2 regions of the Allobosea sp. CCNWLY174 genome follow, and region 1 is predicted to be linked to the other one. Evidence: predicted binding sites of a transcription regulator. Region 1 holds the regulator's gene; the other holds the start of a gene.
What was found. The regulator PhoB, encoded in region 1, activates phosphate uptake and scavenging genes when phosphate is short. The targets are predictions, from matches to a motif close to TGTCATNNANCTGTCAT.
Positions count from the first base shown of each region.

Region 2: olsB (l-ornithine N(alpha)-acyltransferase) is a predicted target of PhoB. The motif match lies at 1,534-1,550, and genes of this name have one in related genera.

Region 1 covers NZ_JBBBBQ010000010.1:141,573-150,272, reverse strand. Annotated here, with positions in the region: gene V7S63_RS24045 (aspartate aminotransferase family protein) at 1-148, opposite strand, end outside; gene V7S63_RS24040 (GcrA family cell cycle regulator) at 809-1,357, shown strand; gene V7S63_RS24035 (YnfA family protein) at 1,435-1,755, shown strand; gene phoB (phosphate regulon transcriptional regulator PhoB) at 1,765-2,463, opposite strand; gene phoU (phosphate signaling complex protein PhoU) at 2,492-3,217, opposite strand; gene pstB (phosphate ABC transporter ATP-binding protein PstB) at 3,257-4,063, opposite strand; gene pstA (phosphate ABC transporter permease PstA) at 4,086-4,976, opposite strand; gene pstC (phosphate ABC transporter permease subunit PstC) at 4,992-5,963, opposite strand; gene pstS (phosphate ABC transporter substrate-binding protein PstS) at 6,138-7,163, opposite strand; gene V7S63_RS24000 (ATP-binding protein) at 7,272-8,324, opposite strand; gene V7S63_RS23995 (helix-turn-helix transcriptional regulator) at 8,415-8,700, opposite strand, start outside.
Region 2 covers NZ_JBBBBQ010000008.1:4,273-12,972, forward strand. Annotated here, with positions in the region: gene V7S63_RS20810 (response regulator) at 1-1,503, shown strand, start outside; gene olsB (l-ornithine N(alpha)-acyltransferase) at 1,629-2,585, shown strand; gene V7S63_RS20820 (SDR family oxidoreductase) at 2,592-3,458, opposite strand; gene queG (tRNA epoxyqueuosine(34) reductase QueG) at 3,455-4,693, opposite strand; gene V7S63_RS20830 (glutathione S-transferase family protein) at 4,591-5,283, opposite strand; gene V7S63_RS20835 (undecaprenyl-diphosphate phosphatase) at 5,522-6,319, shown strand; gene V7S63_RS20840 (LysR family transcriptional regulator) at 6,322-7,236, opposite strand; gene V7S63_RS20845 (4-oxalomesaconate tautomerase) at 7,323-8,525, shown strand; gene V7S63_RS20850 (Bug family tripartite tricarboxylate transporter substrate binding protein) at 8,458-8,700, shown strand, end outside.

The DNA.
Region 1 (8,700 bases):
CCAGCGAATTGACGGCGATGCCGGCGCCGAAATCGAGATAGCGGGTGCCGTCGGCGGTGATCGCCCAGGCGCCCTCGCCACGCTCGAGCGCGATCGGGGCCCGGGCATAGGTCGGCAGGAGAACGGAAGAAGCGGAAGCGGTGCTCATGGAGCAAAATCCTTGCGGCGAGACGGGAAAATAGCGCGGAATCTCAGGCCGGGAACGGCAGGATGGGACGCAAGGCGGCATGATGCCGGCACGATGCGACCCGCCGGCGACATTATCGTCGCTGGCCGCTCCCGCCGTCTCGTCGCGCGTCAAGCCGCATCAAAGGAAAATCCCGATCGCTCAAAAACATAAGCGCCGCCCTTGGGGGCGGCTGCGTCGCACGACTATGCAAAACCGGCCCGGCCCTGTCAATTCCGGCTGACTTGGAGCCCGTCCCCAACGGCTTCTCCCGCAAGCCGTTGGGGCAAAACGGTCTCCATTCCAAAAGTGGGAGACGGATTCACCGATCAGGGTATGCCACCCTGATCGGATCCGGCTCTCGCGGCAGCGTTGCCGAATAGACTCACTGTCCGGCCGTCTGCGGCGATTGGCTGGGGAAAAGCCGAATTACGATTCGGCGACTCTTGTGGCCGAGTCAGGCCATCTTGTATGGTCCTCTTCGTCAGATACGACATCTCGTGCGGCGTCTCCTGTATCGTCAGTTCCGGGCGTAACGGCTTCCGTTTTGTGACGGACGCTGCCGGTATCGGATTCCGCCATGATCTCTCCCTATGCCTCGCCGGCCCGCTGGCGAAGCATGACGAAGACAGGTGCAACCCCATGACCGAAGCCGGAGCCTGGACCGACGAACGCGTCGAACTGCTCAAGAAGCTCTGGAATGACGGCCTGAGCGCGAGCCAGATCGCCGCCGAGCTCGGCAGCGTCACGCGGAACGCCGTCATCGGGAAGGTTCACCGTCTCGGCCTGTCCGGCCGGGCCAAGAGCCCCGGTTCGGCCACGCCGCGCCCGCGCAAGCCGGCGGCCCGCCCGCCGAGCCATCCCGCCGGCCATCAGAACGGTGGCGCCGGGCTGACCCGCGGCAACACCGCGCTGGCACCGCAGTTCGCACCCGAAATCGCGACCGAAGCACAGGTCGAGCGCGCTCCGGCGCCGGCCGAGGACGTGGTCGTGCCGTTCTCCGAGCGGGTCACGATCATGGATCTGCGCGAGTATATGTGCCGCTGGCCGATGGGCGACCCGACCACGCCGGAGTTCCGCTTCTGCGGCGGCCGCAGCGCGACCGGCATGCCCTATTGCGCCTATCATGCCCGGATCGCCTACCAGCCGGCGGCCGACCGGCGCCGCGAGCGCAAGCCCGTCCGCGCCTGAGGCGGCGTAACCATCCAAAATCGGAAAAGCCGGCCCTCGTGGCCGGCTTTTTCATGGGCGAACCACGGGAGAGCGCCATGGCGACCTTCGCGACCTATGCCGCCGCGGCGCTGGCGGAGATCGCCGGCTGCTTCGCCTTCTGGGCCTGGCTCAAGCTCGGCAAGCCGGTCTGGTTGCTGCTGCCGGGCCTGGTATCGCTCGCGGCTTTCGCCTGGTTGCTGGCCCTGCTCGACAGTCCAGCCGCCGGGCGCACCTTCGCCGCCTATGGCGGCGTCTATATCGTGGCGTCGCTGGCCTGGATGGCGCTGGTCGAGAAGGTGCTACCAGATCGCTACGACCTGGCAGGCGCCGCGCTCTGCCTTGCCGGCGCAGCGGTGATCATCGCCGCGCCGCGCTGACAAAAGCGCTCAACTGCGGGCAAACGTCTCGTCGAAGGCGTAGCCGGCGCCGCGCACCGTGCGCAGCGGGTCCTTGGCATTGGCCGGCGTGATCGCCTTGCGCAGGCGCCCGACATGAACGTCGACGGTGCGTTCGTCGATATAGACGTCGCGACCCCAGACGGCGTCGAGCAGTTGCGCCCGGGAATAGACCCGGCCCGGGGCCTGCATCAGGAATTCGAGCAGGCGGAACTCGGTCGGGCCGAGATGCAATTCGGCGCCGGCGCGGCGGACGCGCCGGGTGGTGCGGTCGAGCTCGAGATCGCCGGCAGCGAGCAGACCGGCGACATGGCCGGGCTTGGCGCGGCGCAGCAGCGCCTGGATGCGGGCGATCAGTTCGGGCAGCGAGAACGGCTTGACGACATAGTCGTCGGCGCCGGTGGCAAGGCCGCGGACCCGCTCTGTCTCCTCGCCGCGGGCGGTCAGCATGATGATCGGCACGCGCTCGGTGTCGCGCCGGGTACGCAGGCGCCGGCAGAGCTCGATGCCGGAGAGGCCGGGCAGCATCCAGTCGAGCAGGACGAGGTCGGGCGTATGGTCGCGCAGGTGCAGTTCGGCGTCGTCGCCGCGCGCCACGCTGTCGACCTCGAAGCCCTCGGCCTCGAGATTGTAGCGCAGCAGCAAGGTGAGCGGCTCCTCGTCCTCGACGATCAGGATGCGTGCGGGCATGTCAGCGTCCGTTCAAGCGCCCGCCGGTTCAGCCATTGGCCGCCGGCAGGTCGACGAGGATGTTGGTGGTGTCGAGCTTCGGCCGGGTCTCGTCGATCGACTGGCCGGTGACGAGATAGTGGATGGTCTCGGCGATGTTGGTGGTATGGTCGCCGATGCGCTCGACGTTCTTGGCGCAGAACAGCAGATGCGTGCAGAAGGTGATGTTGCGCGGGTCCTCCATCATATAGGTCAGGAGCTCGCGGAACAGCGAGGTGTAGAGCGCGTCGATCTCGTCGTCGCGGCGCCAGACATCCATCGCCTTCTGCTCGTTGCTGGCGGCATAGGCGTCGAGCACGTCCTTGAGCTGGGCCTGGACCAGGCGGCTCATATGCTCGAGGCCGACGACGGCGCGATGCGGCGGCGAGAACTGGCCGGAGATCGCGACGGCGCGCTTGGCGATGTTCTTGGCGAGGTCGCCGACGCGCTCGATGTCGGCGGCGATGCGGATTGCCGAGATCAGCTCGCGCAGGTCGTTCGCCAGCGGCTGGCGGCGAGCGATGGTCAGCACCGCCTTTTCCTCGACCTCGCGCTGGAGATTGTCGAGGCGCTGGTCGGCGCTGATGATTTTCTGGGCGAGCGCGGTGTCGCGGCGCACCAGAGCCACGGTGGAGTCGCCGAGCATGCGCTCGGACATGCCGCCCATCTCGGCGAGGCTGCGGCGCAGGCCCTCGAGATCGGCATCGTAGGAGCGGACGATATGTTGATCCGACATCGGGCGTATCCTTCGAGTCTGGCCGGCGCTTTCAGAACGTCAGCCGAAGCGGCCGGTGACGTAGTCCTGCGTCTGCTTCTTGTGCGGGTTCATGAAGATCGTGTTGGTCGCGTCGAACTCGATCACCTCGCCCAGATACATGAAGGCGGTATACTGCGAGATGCGCGCCGCCTGCTGCATGTTGTGGGTGACGATGACGATGGTGAAGTCGGTCTTGAGCTGCTCGAGCAGGTCCTCGATCTTGCCGGTCGAGATCGGGTCGAGCGCCGAGGTCGGCTCGTCGAACAGGATGACCTCGGGCTTCTGGGCGATGGTGCGGGCGATGCAGAGGCGCTGCTGCTGGCCGCCCGAAAGGCCCATGCCGGAGCTCTTCAGCTTGTCCTTGACCTCGTCCCAAAGCGCGGCGCGGCGCAAGGCGCCCTCGACACGGTCATCGAGCTCCGACTTCGGCGGCTTCTCGTAGAGACGGATGCCAAAGGCGACATTGTCGTAGATCGACATCGGGAACGGCGTCGGCTTCTGGAAGACCATGCCGATGCGCGAGCGCAATTCGTTCACGTCGATGTCGTTCGAGATGATGTTGCGGCCGTCGAGCAGGATCTCGCCGGTCGCCTTCTGCTCGGGATAGAGCGAGTAGATCCGGTTGAAGATGCGCAGCAGGGTCGACTTGCCGCAGCCCGAGGGGCCGATCAGCGCCGTGACGTGCCGGTCGCGGAAGTCGAGGTTGATGTTCTTCAGCGCCTTGTGCTCGCCGTAGTAGAAATCGAGGTTCTTCACGGCGATGCGGACGGGCGCTTCGGCATCCAGCGTCTGCGGGCTCAGTTCGAGGGTCGAAAGCATCTGCATGGTCCTTCCGATCGGACGCTATTCACTTGCCGCCGCGCACGATGCGCCGGGCGATGAGGGAAAGCACGAGGATTGAGACGGTGATGATCAGCGATCCCGCCCAAGCGAGCTGCTGCCAGTTCTCGTAAGGGGCCGACGCGAACTGGTAGATCGTCACCGGCAGGTTGGAGACGCCGCCGAGCAGCGTCGGCGAGAACCAGAAGCTGTTGTTGAGCGCGGTGAAGATCAGCGGCGCGGTCTCGCCGGCGATACGGGCGAGGGCCAGGAGGATGCCGGTGACCATGCCGGACTTGGCGGCACGCCAGGTGATCGAGGTGATCACGACCGAGGGCGGCGCGCCAAGCGCCGAGCCGGCCTCGCGCAACGGGCCGGGCACCAGGCGCAGCATGTCCTCGGTGGTGCGCACGATCACCGGGATCGCGATGATGCCGAGCGCGACGCCGCCGGCCCAGCCGGAATAGCCCCCGAGCGGCTCGACCAGGATGACGTAGACGAACAGGCCGATCAGGATCGACGGCGCCGAGAGCAGGATGTCGTTGATGAAGCGGATCAGGTCGGCGAGCTTCGAGCCTTTGCCGTATTCGGCCAGATAGGTGCCGGCGAGCACGCCGATCGGCGTCGCCACTGCGATGCCGAGGAAGGTCAGCACCAGCGAGCCGACGATGGCGTTGGCGAGGCCGCCGCCCTCTGAACCCGGGCCTGGCATGGTCTCGGTGAAGGTCGCGGCGGAGAGCCCGCCAAGGCCCTTCACGACCAGCATGCCGAGGATCCAGAACAGCACCGAGATCGCAAGCAATGTGAAGCCTGTCGCGATGATCTTCATCGCGCGGTCGGCGACCCGGCGCGACTGGCGTACCCGGCCCCAGGTTGCAGGGGGCAGCGCGCGAGCGGTTGAGGGCGTGGCGAGGCTCATGGTCTTTCCGTTCGCTCAGAAGGATTTGACCCGCGCGACCAGGATGCGCGCGATCACCAGGACGACGAAGGTAACGAAGAACAGGATGCAGCCGAGCGCGATCAGCGCATTGAGCTGCAGGCCAATCGCCTCGTTGAACTCGTTGGCGATACGCGAGGCGATGGTCGAGCCGGGATCCATGATCGAGGCCGAGAGCCGGTTGGCGTTGCCGACGACGAAGGTAACCGCCATGGTCTCGCCGAGCGCGCGGCCGAGGCCAAGCATGATCGCGCCGATGATCGAGACACCGGCCTGCGGGACGAGAACATGCCGCACCACCTCCCAGGTCGTGGCGCCGATGCCATAGGCGCTCTCGCGCAGAACCGAGGGGATCTGGTCGAGCATGTCGCGCACGATCGAGGCGATGAATGGGATGATCATGAACGCCAGGATGATGCCCGCCGACAGGATACCGAGGCCCGACGGGGAGGCGGCGTAGAGGATCGTGCCGACGATCGGCATGCCCTCGACGATGCGTGAGACCGGCTGCTGCACATAGGCCGCGAACAGCGGCACGAAGACGAACAGGCCCCACATGCCATAGATGATCGATGGCACGGCGGCGAGCAGCTCGATCGCGGTCGAGACCGGCCGCTTGAACCAGGGCGGAGCGAGCTGCGTCAGGAAGACTGCGATGCCAAGCGACAAGGGGACGCCGATCAGCAGTGCGAGAAAGGCTGTCGAGAGCGTACCGACAATGGCTGGCCAGGCGCCGTACTGATCGTTCTGCGTGTCCCAGACGCTGGAGGTGATGAAGCCCAGGCCCATCTCGCGAAAGGCCGGCCAGCCGCCGATGATCATCGAAAGCATGATGCCGGCGAGCAGCACAAGCACGAACAAGGCCGACAGGAGGCTGGCGTTGCGGAAGACGATATCGAAGGTGCCCTTCGGAGTCTTGCGCTGAGCGCCAGCGGCCGGAAGGCTCATAGGATCTGTCACGGCTGTCATCCGTGGAACTCCGGTCTAAGCCAGCAATCGCAGGCAACAAGATTAAGAACGATCGTTTCTCTGGATCGAACCTTCATCCCGAGCAGCGGACAATGAGCACCGCTGCTCGGGATGAAGGTCGAGTGAGAGGCGAAGCGGGGGATGCTCCCCGCTTCGCCATGTCGTTGTAATCGCTCAGAAGACCGGCTTGCTGGAGGCGTCGGTGATACCCTTCCAGCTGGCGCGGATCTGGTCCTTCACGTTCGCGGGCATCGGCACGTATTCGAGATCGACCGCGAGCTTGTCGCCGTTCTTGTAGGCCCAGTCGAAGAAGGCCAGCGCAGCCTTGGACTGCTCGGGCTTCTCGGCCTTCTTGTGCATCAGGATGAAGGTCGCCGAGGTGATCGGCCACGCCTTCTCGCCGGGCTGGTTGTTGATGATGATGCCGAAACCGGGCGCTTCATTCCAGTTGGCGTTGGCCGCCGCGGCCTGGAAGGACTCGGTCTCCGGCACCGGGAACTTGCCGTCACGGTTCTGGACGAGGCCGTAGGCGAGCTTGTTCTGCTTGGCGTAAGCGTATTCGACATAGCCGATCGAGTTGGCGATCTGCTTGACCGAGGCCGAGACGCCCTCATTGCCCTTGCCGCCGATGCCGACCGGGAACTGCACCGAGGTGTTGGCGCCAATCTTCGACTTCCACTCAGGCGAGACGCGCGAGAGATAATCGGTCCAGACGAAGGTCGTGCCCGAACCGTCGGAACGATAGACCACGGTAATGTTGGCGTCGGGCAGCTTCACATCCGGGTTCAGGGCGGTGAGCTTGGGGTCGTTCCACTTCTTGATGTTGCCCTGGTAGATGTCCGACAGGATCGGACCCGAGAACTTGATCTGGCGAGCCTCGACGCCGGCGATGTTGATCGCCGGGACGAGCGCACCCATCACGGCCGGGAACTGCAGCAGGCCGTCCTTGTCCAGGTCCTCGCCCTTCAGCGGCATGTCGGAGGCGCCGAAATCGACGGTCTTCGACTTGATCTGGCGGATGCCGCCGCCCGAGCCGATCGACTGGTAATTCAGACCGATGCCGGTATCCTTCTTATAAGCTTCGGCCCATTTGGCGTAGATCGGGAAGGGGAAGGTCGCGCCGGCGCCGGTGATGTCGGCAGCCTGGGCAGCGCCCGTCAGGCCGATGGCGGCGGCTGTGAGAATGAGAAGTTTGCGCATCAGATGTCCTCTCTGGATCGCAAGTGCAGCGGCCCTGCTAGAACACCGGCTATATGACAGCCACATGACACACAGTCATGAACGCGCGCTTGCCGCCGTCACAAATCGTTAACGGGTCGGGTCCAGCAGGCGCGGCAGGATCGCCCGGAAGGTCGCGCCCTGGCCGACCACACTCTCGATCGTCAGGCGGCCGCGATGGCGCAGGACGATGTGCTTGACGATGGCGAGGCCGAGGCCGGTGCCCCCGGCCTCGCGGCTCGCGGCGGTGTCGACCCGGTAGAAGCGCTCGGTCAGGCGCGGCAGGTGCTCCGGGGCGATGCCGGGACCGTCATCGCGCACGCTGAGGCTGGCCTCCTCGCCGGATATCGCGACGGTGATGCCGACCTCGCCGCCGCGCTGGCCGTACTTGATCGCGTTCTCGACCAGGTTCTCCATCAGCCGCAGCAATTCGTCGCGGTCGCCGGCGACGGTGACGGGCTGCTGCGGCGCGTCGAGCTTCAGCGTCACCTCGCGCTCGCGCGCCATCAGGACAAGGGAGTCGAGAATTTCGCGGGCAATGCTGGCGAGATCGACCGGCGTCTCCGGCGCGAGATGGGCGCGCAGTTCGATGCGCGACAGCGAGAGCAGGTCGTCGACGAGACGCGCCATGCGCAGGCCCTGCTCGCGCATGATCGTCAGGAAGCGGTCGCGGGCGGCGGCATCGTTGCGGGCCGGGCCCTGCAAGGTCTCGACGAAGCCGAGCACGGACGCGAGCGGCGTGCGCAGCTCGTGGCTGGCATTGGCGACGAAATCGACGCGCATGCGCTCGGTCATGCGCTGCTCGCTGAGATCCTCGAAGGTGAGGAGCACGGCGCGGCGCCAGCCGCTGCCGGCGAGCGCGGCGATATGGATGCGGAAGGTGCGCTCGACCGGCACGCGCTCGATCAGCTCGACGGCGCGGCGGCCGCCATGGCGTGAGACCTGCTCGATCGCGTCGATCAGATCGGGATCACGCATCACGAGGGCGAGCGGCTTGCCCTTGGCGAGCGCCGTGACCAGCGCCGGAGCCGTCGGGCTCAGCGCCTGGATCACACCCTGCGGGTCGAGCAATACGGCGGGAACGCCGATGGCCTCGATCAGCGCCGCCGTGACAGGCGCCTTCGGGTCGACCAAAGCGTGCATGCGGTTCCTGCCTTCCGATGCGTGGCCTGCGGCGAGGCGTCATAGGCCGGAGCAGTGGTGCAGCGCAATTCCCCCGCGCGAAACCGGGCGCTATTCGCTTGCGATCGGCCGCGACAGCAGGTCCGGGGCACCCGGAGACTGAATGCCACCCAGCAGCTGGATCAGCTCGGCCTGGCGGCGCACACCCGTCTTGGCGAATACGGATTTGAGCTGGCCCCGCACGGTTTCAGGCCGGATGCCATGGTTGTTCGCGATTCCGGAAACCGTGCCGCCCGACAGGAGAAGCCGGGTCACCTTCGCCTCCGCCGGGCTGAGATCGAACAGCGCTTCGAGGATGGCCGCGGACGGCGCCGCACCACGGCCGACCTCGGTGAGG
Region 2 (8,700 bases), on a different contig from region 1:
ACTCCGCTCAACGGCATCCTCGGGATGGCCGACCTGCTCGGCGACACCAGGCTCGACCCGGAACAGGCGACCTATGTCAAGGCGCTCAGAAGCTCGGGCGAGGCGCTGCTCGGGCTCGTCGACGACATCCTCGACTTCGCCAAGGTCGAGGCCGGAAAGCTCGAACTTGCCGATGCGCCGTTCGATCCAGCCGCGCTGATCGAGGACGTCACCGAGCTGATGGCGCCGCGCGCCCAGGCCAAGGGCATCGAGATCTCCACTTTGCTCGGGCCCGCCCTGTCGGGACAACTCGTCGGCGACGCGGAGCGCCTGCGCCAGATTCTGCTCAATCTCGTCGGCAATGCCGTGAAGTTCACGCAAGCGGGCGGCGTCGGCATCGAGGCGGATGCCGTCGCCGGTCAGTTCGTCGTCGCCATCGCCGATACGGGGCCGGGGATTCCGGCCGAGCGCCTCGCCACGATCTTCGAGGAGTTCGAGCAGGGCGGCATGACCGGCCATCGCGACCAGGCCGGTACCGGTCTCGGCCTCGCCATCGCCCGCCGGCTCGCCCGCGCCATGGGCGGTGAGATCGAAGCCGGGAATCGCGCGGAGGGCGGCGCATTGTTCCGGCTGGTTCTGCCGTTACGAGCCGGCACAGCCCAAATCGCGTCTCCGGCCTCCCCGAACTGGCAGGGTCGGCGCATCCTGGTCGCATCCTCGGCGCCGTTCAGCGCGGCCCATATCGCCGCCTGCCTCGAACGGACGGGCGCGCAGGTTCTGCGGGCCGGCGATCATGCTCGGGCCCTCGCGGCGCTTGCCGGCGATTCGGCCCTGTCCGCGGTGCTGATCGATCGCAATCTTCCGGGCGGCGAGGTCGAGGCGGTGGCGGCCGCGGCGCGACGCGCCGGCGTAGCCGATATCGTGATCATCTTGGCGCCGGCCGAGCGCCGCAGCTTCGGCTCCCCCTATGCCGCCGGCTTCAGCGGCTTCCTCGTCAAGCCGGTTCGGGCGCGCTCGCTGCAGGCGCGGCTCGACCCGGTCGAGCGGCTGCAGCACGCAGTCGCGACGGCGCCGGCCGGCGACGCGTCGGCGGAGCAGCCTGTCGCCGGCTTGCGGGTCCTCGTCGCCGAGGACAACGAGATCAACGCGCTTCTGTTGACTCGCACGTTGGAGCGGCTCGGCTGCATTGCGGTCTGGGCGCGTGATGGCGGCGAGGCTGTCCGCCTGGCCGAAGAGGCCCGCGCCGGCCGGTCGCCAGGGTTCGATCTCGCCTTGCTCGATGTCCGCATGCCGGTGCTGGACGGGCTCGCCGTCGCCCGGAACATCCGTGCGGCCGAGAAGGCGCAGGGCCTCGCCCGGCTGCCGATCGTCGCCGTCAGCGCCAACACGGCGGAGGATGACAGGCGTGAGGCGCTCGCCGCCGGCATGGATGATTGTCTGGCTAAGCCCCTGTCACGCGATCAGCTGCGTGGCTGGATCGAGCGGCTTTCGCAGCTGCGAACGGGCGAGATGCTGTCGGCCTGAGCCTCGGTTTGCTCTCCGGGCGGTTGGCTTCGTCATCACAGTGACGTAGTTTTGTCGCGATCCCGTAAGACGGTCGGCGCAGAGCTGTCATGCGCCGATCCGAGATCGCAGGGGCCAGACCGTCTATGACGCACGACGTTTTTCAGGGTGCCCGTCAGCCGGCAAAGCAGAAGCTGGCCGGCCAGGCCCTGTTGCAGCGTTTCTCCCCCTCGAGCCTGCTGGCTGCCGGCAAGCAGCTCGGCGGCTTCGCCTTCCCCGGCGCTGACGCTCTGTCCGGCACGCTCGGCCGCTCCGGCGCGCTCGAGGTCCGGTTGGCGCGTGGCCCGCGCGAGATCTGGCGGGCCCAGCGCCTGCGCTACCGTGTGTTCTATCAGGAGATGTCGGCCAAGCCCGATGTCGTCTCGCGCATGTTCCGCCGCGACGCCGATCGATTCGACGCCGTCTGCGATCATCTCCTCGTCATCGACCATGCCGCGCGTGGTCGCTTCGGCGGGATCAGGCCCAAGGTCGTCGGCACCTACCGGCTGATGCGCGAGCAGGCCGTGGCCAGGCTCGGCGGTTTCTACACCCAGTCCGAATTCGACATCGCGCCGCTGCTGGCGCGCCATCCCGAGATGCGCTTCCTGGAGCTCGGCCGCTCCTGCGTGCTGAAGCCCTATCGCACCAAGAAGACGGTCGAGCTGCTCTGGCATGGCATCTGGGCCTATTGCCGGCATCACCGCATCGACGCGATGTTCGGCTGCGCCAGCCTGGACGGCACCGACCCCGACATGCTGGCGCTGCCGCTGAGCTTCATCCACCATCACGCCACCGCCCAGGGCGACTGGCGCGTCGTGGCCCAGCCCGATCGGCATGTGGCGATGGATCGCCTCCCGGCCGGCATGATCGACGCCAAGCTCGCGCTGAAATGCTTGCCGCCGCTGGTGAAGGGCTATCTGCGCCTCGGTGCCCGCTTCGGCGCGGGTGCTGTAGTCGACAAGCAATTCGGCACCACCGACGTGCTGGTCATCCTGCCGGTTTCTGCGATCGACCGGCGCTATATCGAGTATCTCGACGGCGACGCCGGGCGCTACGCCGCCTGAGCGCGATCACTCGCCGGATGCGGCGAGGTCGCGCAGCGCCTGCCGGAACTCCGGATAGCGGAAGGCATAGCCGAGTTCGCGCTTCACCAGCGCGTTCGAGACGCGCTTGTTCTCGCCGTAGAAACTCGCGGCCATCGGCGACAGCTTCGCGGGGTCGAACGGAGTTTCCGGCGGCGGAGCGAGCCCGGCGACCTCGGCAGCGAAGCTGACGACATCCTGCGGCGGTGCCGGCTCGTCATCGGTGACGTTGTAGATCGCTCCGGCGCGCGGCGCCTCGATCGAGGCCATCAGTATGCCGGCAATGTCGTCGACATGGATGCGGTTGAAGACCTGACCGGGCTTGACCAGGCGGTTGGCGGTGCCGGCCCGCAATTTGGTGATCGGGCTGCGGCCCGGGCCGTAAATGCCAGACAGGCGGAAAATCTGCACCGGCTTGCCGCTGCGCTCGCCGAAGGTGAGCCAGTCCTGCTCGATCTCCAGCCGCTGGCGTGAGCGCCGGCTGGTGGGTCGGCATTCGGCCGTCTCGTCGATCCAGGCGCCGCCATGGTCGCCATAGACCCCGATGGTCGAGAGATAGCCGATCCAGCGCAGCTTCTCGGCCGCGGCCAGCTTGTCGGCGAGCGCGCCGAGCACCGGATCGCCGCTCTCGTCAGGCTGGGCCGAGACCAGCACCGCGTCTGCATCCGCAACGAGCTTTGCCAGGGGTGTCGAGACCGCAAAACCGCCGAAGACCAGAGTGTGCAGGCCTTTCCTGCTGAGTTCGCCGGCCTTTTCGGCCGAGCGCACCGTTCCGGTGACCTCCCAGCCCTTCGCCAAGGCGGCGCGCGCGAAGAACCCGGCGGAATAGCCGAGGCCGAAGATGACGAGCTTCATGCGGGTTCCAGTTGGTTCGGAAAAGGCTGAGCCCATTCGGTCCTGACCTTGGGGTCGGTTTCCCGCGCGAGGCGGGCCGGCGCGAGTTCCGCGGCGCGGCTGGGCACGAGCTGCCAAAGCGCCCAGGCCGCCATCGCCCTCACCAAAGACGAGGGATCGTCGAGCAGGGCTTCGGCATTTGCGGCCAGTGCCGGATCGCCGCTGTTGCCGATCGCAATCAGGACATTGCGGATGAACCGGTCGCGGCCGGTGCGCTTGACCGGCGTGCCGGCGAAGAGCGCGCGGAAGGCGGCGTCATCGAGCCCGGCGAGATCGGCCAGCGGCAACGCGTCGAGCTCGCCCTTGAGCGCCAGGCGCGTCTCATGCGAGGCGTCCGCGAACTTGTTCCAGGGGCAGACGGCGAGGCAGTCGTCGCAGCCGAAGACGCGGTTGCCGATGCCTTCACGGAATTCTGCGTCGATATGGCCCTGATGCTCGATGGTGAGATAGGCGATGCACCGGCGCGAATCGAGCTGATAGGGCGCCGGGAAGGCCTTGGTCGGGCAGATGTCGAGGCAGCGCGTGCAGGAGCCGCAACGGTCGCGCTCCGGCTCGTCCGGAGGCAAGTCCGCGCTCGTGTAGATCGCGCCCAGGAAGAGCCAGGCGCCGTGCTGGCGCGAGACCAGCACCGTCTGCTTGCCCTGCCAGCCGAGGCCCGCTGCCTGGGCCAGCGGCTTTTCCATCACTGGGGCGGTGTCGACGAAGACCTTGACCTCGGCGTCGCCTCGCGCCGCCAGCACGCCGGCGATGCTCTTCAGCTTGCCCTTGATCACATCGTGATAGTCGCGCCGGCGGGCGTAGAGCGAGATGGCGCCGCGGTCGCGCTGCGCCAGGACGGCGAGCGGGTCGCCTTCGCCCGCATAGCTCATGCCGAGCATGACGATCGAACGCGCCGCCGGCCACAGGGTCGCCGGATCGGCGCGCTCCGCCGTGCGCTCGGTCAGCCAGGTCATGTCGCCGTGATGGCCGGCCTCCAGCCAGCCGGCGAGGCGGGCGGGCGCTTCGGGAATGGCGTCGACCGAGGCGACGCGCAGCACCGAGAACCCCTCGGCCTTGGCGCGCGCGGCGATCGCAGCCTTGAGCTTGTCGGGGCTCAGAAGTCCAGGTCGTCGTAATGGGCGGAGGGGGCCATGCCGGGAATCCGGTCGCTCAGCAGCGGCCGGAAGCTCGGTCTGGACTTGATCCTCGCATACCATGCGCGGGCGGCCTCATCCTCGTCCCAGGGCACGTCGCCGAGATAGTCGACGCAGGAGAGATGCGCCGCCGCGGCAAGATCGGCATAGCTCAGAATGTCGCCGGCGAGCCAGTTCCGTTTCGCCGTCAGCCAGGCGATGTAGCGCAGATGATAGCGCACATTGCCGCGCGCCGCGCGGATCGCGCTCATTTCCGGCGGGCCGCCGCCCTCGTCCCGGCTCATGAAGCGCTTCATCACCTTCTCCAGCACTAGCGGAGCGGTGATTTCCTCGTTGAACTTGATGTTGAACCAGTCGAGCAGCCGGCGCACCTCGATCCGCCCGCCCGGGCCTTCCGGCAGCAGGCGCCGTTCGGCCAGCGCGAGCCCGCGGGTCTCGTCGAGATATTCGGCGATCGGTCCGGGGCCGGGCACGACGAGCCCGCTATCCTCGCGCAGCACCGGCGTCGTCCCGGCGGGATTGAGCTCGAGGAACTCGCGCCGCCGTTCCCAGACGCGCTCTTCGACCAACGTGGCGTCGAGGCCGAACTCGCCCAGTGCGAGCCGGATGAAGCGCGAATGCGGGCAAAGCGCATAATGGTGAAGCGTGGCCATCGATTGCTGGAACTGAGGACGGTTCGGGTGAGGTAGGCCGGCGCTGATGCAGCGCAATAGAGCGCCCCCGTATAGGCCTGCCGGCTAAGCCTAACAACCCGGGACGGGGTGAAGTGGCGGATTGCGCAGAAATCCTTCCCGGTCTGGTAACCAATTTGCAAAGACCCTGCGCCATAGCTTTAACGCGTTCGGCTCAGCTTTGTTGCGCCGCACCAGCAAGGCTCGGAAGGACCCTCCCATGCATGACCTTCTTGTCGCCGCCGTGCTCGGCGTGGTCGAGGGGCTGACCGAATTCCTGCCGGTGTCCTCGACCGGCCACCTGCTGCTGCTCGGGCATTTTCTAGGCTTCGAATCCAAGGGCAAATCCTTCGAGATCCTGGTCCAGCTCGGCGCGATCCTGGCGATCCTGCTGGTCTATTTCCGCCGCCTGCTCGATATCGCCCTGCGCTTGCGCACCGATCCGTCTGCGCGTCGCTTCGTCATCGGCGTGCTCATCGCCTTCCTGCCGGCTGCGGTGATCGGCGCGCTGGCGCACGGCTTCATCAAGGGCGTGCTGTTCAACCCCTTCCTGGTCTGCTGCACGCTGATCGCCGGCGGCCTCGTCCTCCTCGTCGTCGACGAGCTGGAGCTCGAGGTGAAACATCACGACGCCACCAATTTCCCGCTGCCGATGTATCTCAAGATCGGCTTCATCCAGTGTCTTGCGATGGTGCCCGGTGTCTCTCGCTCCGGATCGACCATCGTTGGCGCGATGCTGCTCGGCGCCGACAAGCGGGCCGCGGCCGAGTTCTCCTTCTTCCTGGCGATGCCGACGATGGCCGGCGCCTTCGCCTATGACCTGCTGAAGAACTACAAGGAGCTGACGACCAACGATCTCACGTTGATCACGATCGGCTTCGTCACCGCCTTCATCTCGGCGCTGATTGTCGTCCGCAGCTTCCTCGATTTCGTCTCGAAGCGCGGCTTCACGCCCTTCGCCTGGTGGCGGATCATCGTCGGCTCGGCCGGCCTCGCCGGGCTCTGGGTCTTCGGCTGAGCTCAGCCTGAAGCGGGTAAGGGCCCGCGCCAGGTTCCGAGCAGCATCTCCAGGAAGCGTTCCGCCGCTGGCGCCAGCTTGACCCCGCGGCGCCGGACCACACCGATCGTGCGCGAAACTTCCGGGTCGCGGATCGGCCGCGTCACGATGATCGGGTGGTTCTCGCCCGGCGTCGCCAGCTTCGGCAGCACGGATATGCCGAGGCCCGCCTCGACCAGCCCGAGCGAGGTCGACAGATGCGTCACCTCGAACGACCAGTCGAGCCTGACGCCGACCTTGACCAGCGCCGCATCGAGGATGGCACGGTTGCCGCTGCTGCGGCTGACGGTGACCAGCGGATGGCCTTCGAGATCGGCCCAGCCCAGGGATGATTTCTGCGCCAGCGCATGGTCGTGCCGGCAGGCGAGCACGAAGGGATCGTCGATCAACGGCTCGAAACTGAGCTCGCCATCGGAGCCGCCGATCAGGTTGATGCCGAACTCGACCTCGCCGCGCGCCACCGCTTCCAAGCCGTCATTGGCCGAGAGGTCGAGGATTCGGAAGCGGATGTTCGGGTACTGCGCCTGGAAGCGCGCGATCACCGAGGGCAGGAAGTAGAAGGCGGCCGTGGGTACGCAGGCGAGCGCGATCAGTCCGGCGCGGCGGCTGCCGAGATCCCGCATCGCGAAGATCGAGCTGTCGAACTCGTCGAGCATGCGCCGGACCAGCGGCAGCATCTCGCGCCCGACCATAGTCAGCGCGACCCGGCGCGTCGTCCGCTCCAGCAGCGCCGCCCCGACCGCGCTTTCAAGGCGCTGGATGCGCCGGCTCAGCGCCGGCTGTGACATGTTGAGCGCCTCGGCGGCGCGGTGGAAGCCGCCGAGCTCGACGACCGAGATGAAGGCGCGCAGATCGAGGGCTTCGAAATTGATGCTCATGACGTATCAATAACGCCGATCTCTGCATTTCACAGCAGTTATCTGATTTGAGAAGAGAGGGCATCGCCAATCGCCGGGTGACGCCCTTGTCCGCTCCCTTCCAGCTCCCGCATCCTCAGGCCCTGCGCATCCCCTGCGTGCTGATGCGCGGCGGCACCTCGCGCGGCCCGTTCTTCCTGGAACGCGACCTGCCGAGCGATCCGGCGGCGCGCGATCGCGTCCTGCTCGCCGCGATGGGCTCGCCGCATATGCTGCAGCTCGACGGGCTCGGTGGCGGCAATTCGCTGACCAGCAAGGTTGCGATCGTCAGCCGTTCCAGCCGGCCCGATGCCGATGTCGACTATCTCTTCGCCCAGGTCGCGGTCGAGCGCGCTCATGTCGATTTGAGCCCGAACTGCGGCAACATGCTCTCCGCCGTCGGCCCCTTCGCGATCGAGGCCGGCCTGGTGCCGGCCGCCGACGGCGAAACCATCGTGCGCATTCACAACCGCAACACCGGCGCGCTGATCGAGGCAGCCGTGCAGACGCCTGGCGGTGTCGTCGCCTATGACGGAGCGACCGCGATCGACGGCGTCGCCGGCACGGCCGCCCCGATCAAGCTCGGCTTCCTCGAAGCCGTCGGCTCGAAAACCGGCGCATTGCTGCCGACCGGCTGCGCTCGCGAGGAGATCGACGGCGTCCCGGTGACGCTGGTCGACTATGCCACGCCGATGCTGCTGCTGCGGGCAAGCGATCTCGGCCTTGCCGGCGATGAGACGCCGGCCGAGCTCGATGCGAATGCCGCCCTGCTGGCGCGCCTGGAGGGGCTGCGCCGCGAGGCCGGCCGCCGCATGGGTCTCGGGGATGTCGCCGGGCGCGTCATTCCAAAGGTCGGGGTGCTTTCGCCGGCGCGTCGCGGCGGCAGCCTGACCTCACGCTATTTCACGCCGGATCGCTGCCACCGCAGCCATGCCGTCACCGGAGCGCTCTGCGTCGCCGCGGCAAGCCGTATCGCCGGCAGCGTCGCCGCCGAGATGCTGTCCCCCGGGATCGGCTCGCTGGTCGCGGTCGAGCATCCGAGCGGCGCCATCCAGGTCGACCTTGCGCTCGATGCCGCCGGTCAGGTGGCCCGCGCCAGCCTGGTCCGCACGGCGCGCCGCATCTTCGAAGGAAACGTCATCGTCCCCGCCAGTGCGATCCTCGCGCTTGCAGAGAGGGCGGAAACGGGAGGAGAACTGACCCATGACGATCACGCGCCGCCATCTCTGCAGCCTGATCACGGCCGCTCTGGCCAGCACCTGCCTGCCTGATTTCGCCCGCGCCCAGGCTGCCTTCCCGGACAAGCCGATGAAGCTCCTGGTGCCTTACGCCGCCGGCGGCGGCACGGACGCGATCGCGCGTCTCGTCGCGCAGGGCGTCGGCGAGCGGCTCGGCCAGTCGCTGGTGGTCGAGAACAACGGCTCGGCCGGTGGCAATCTCGCGACA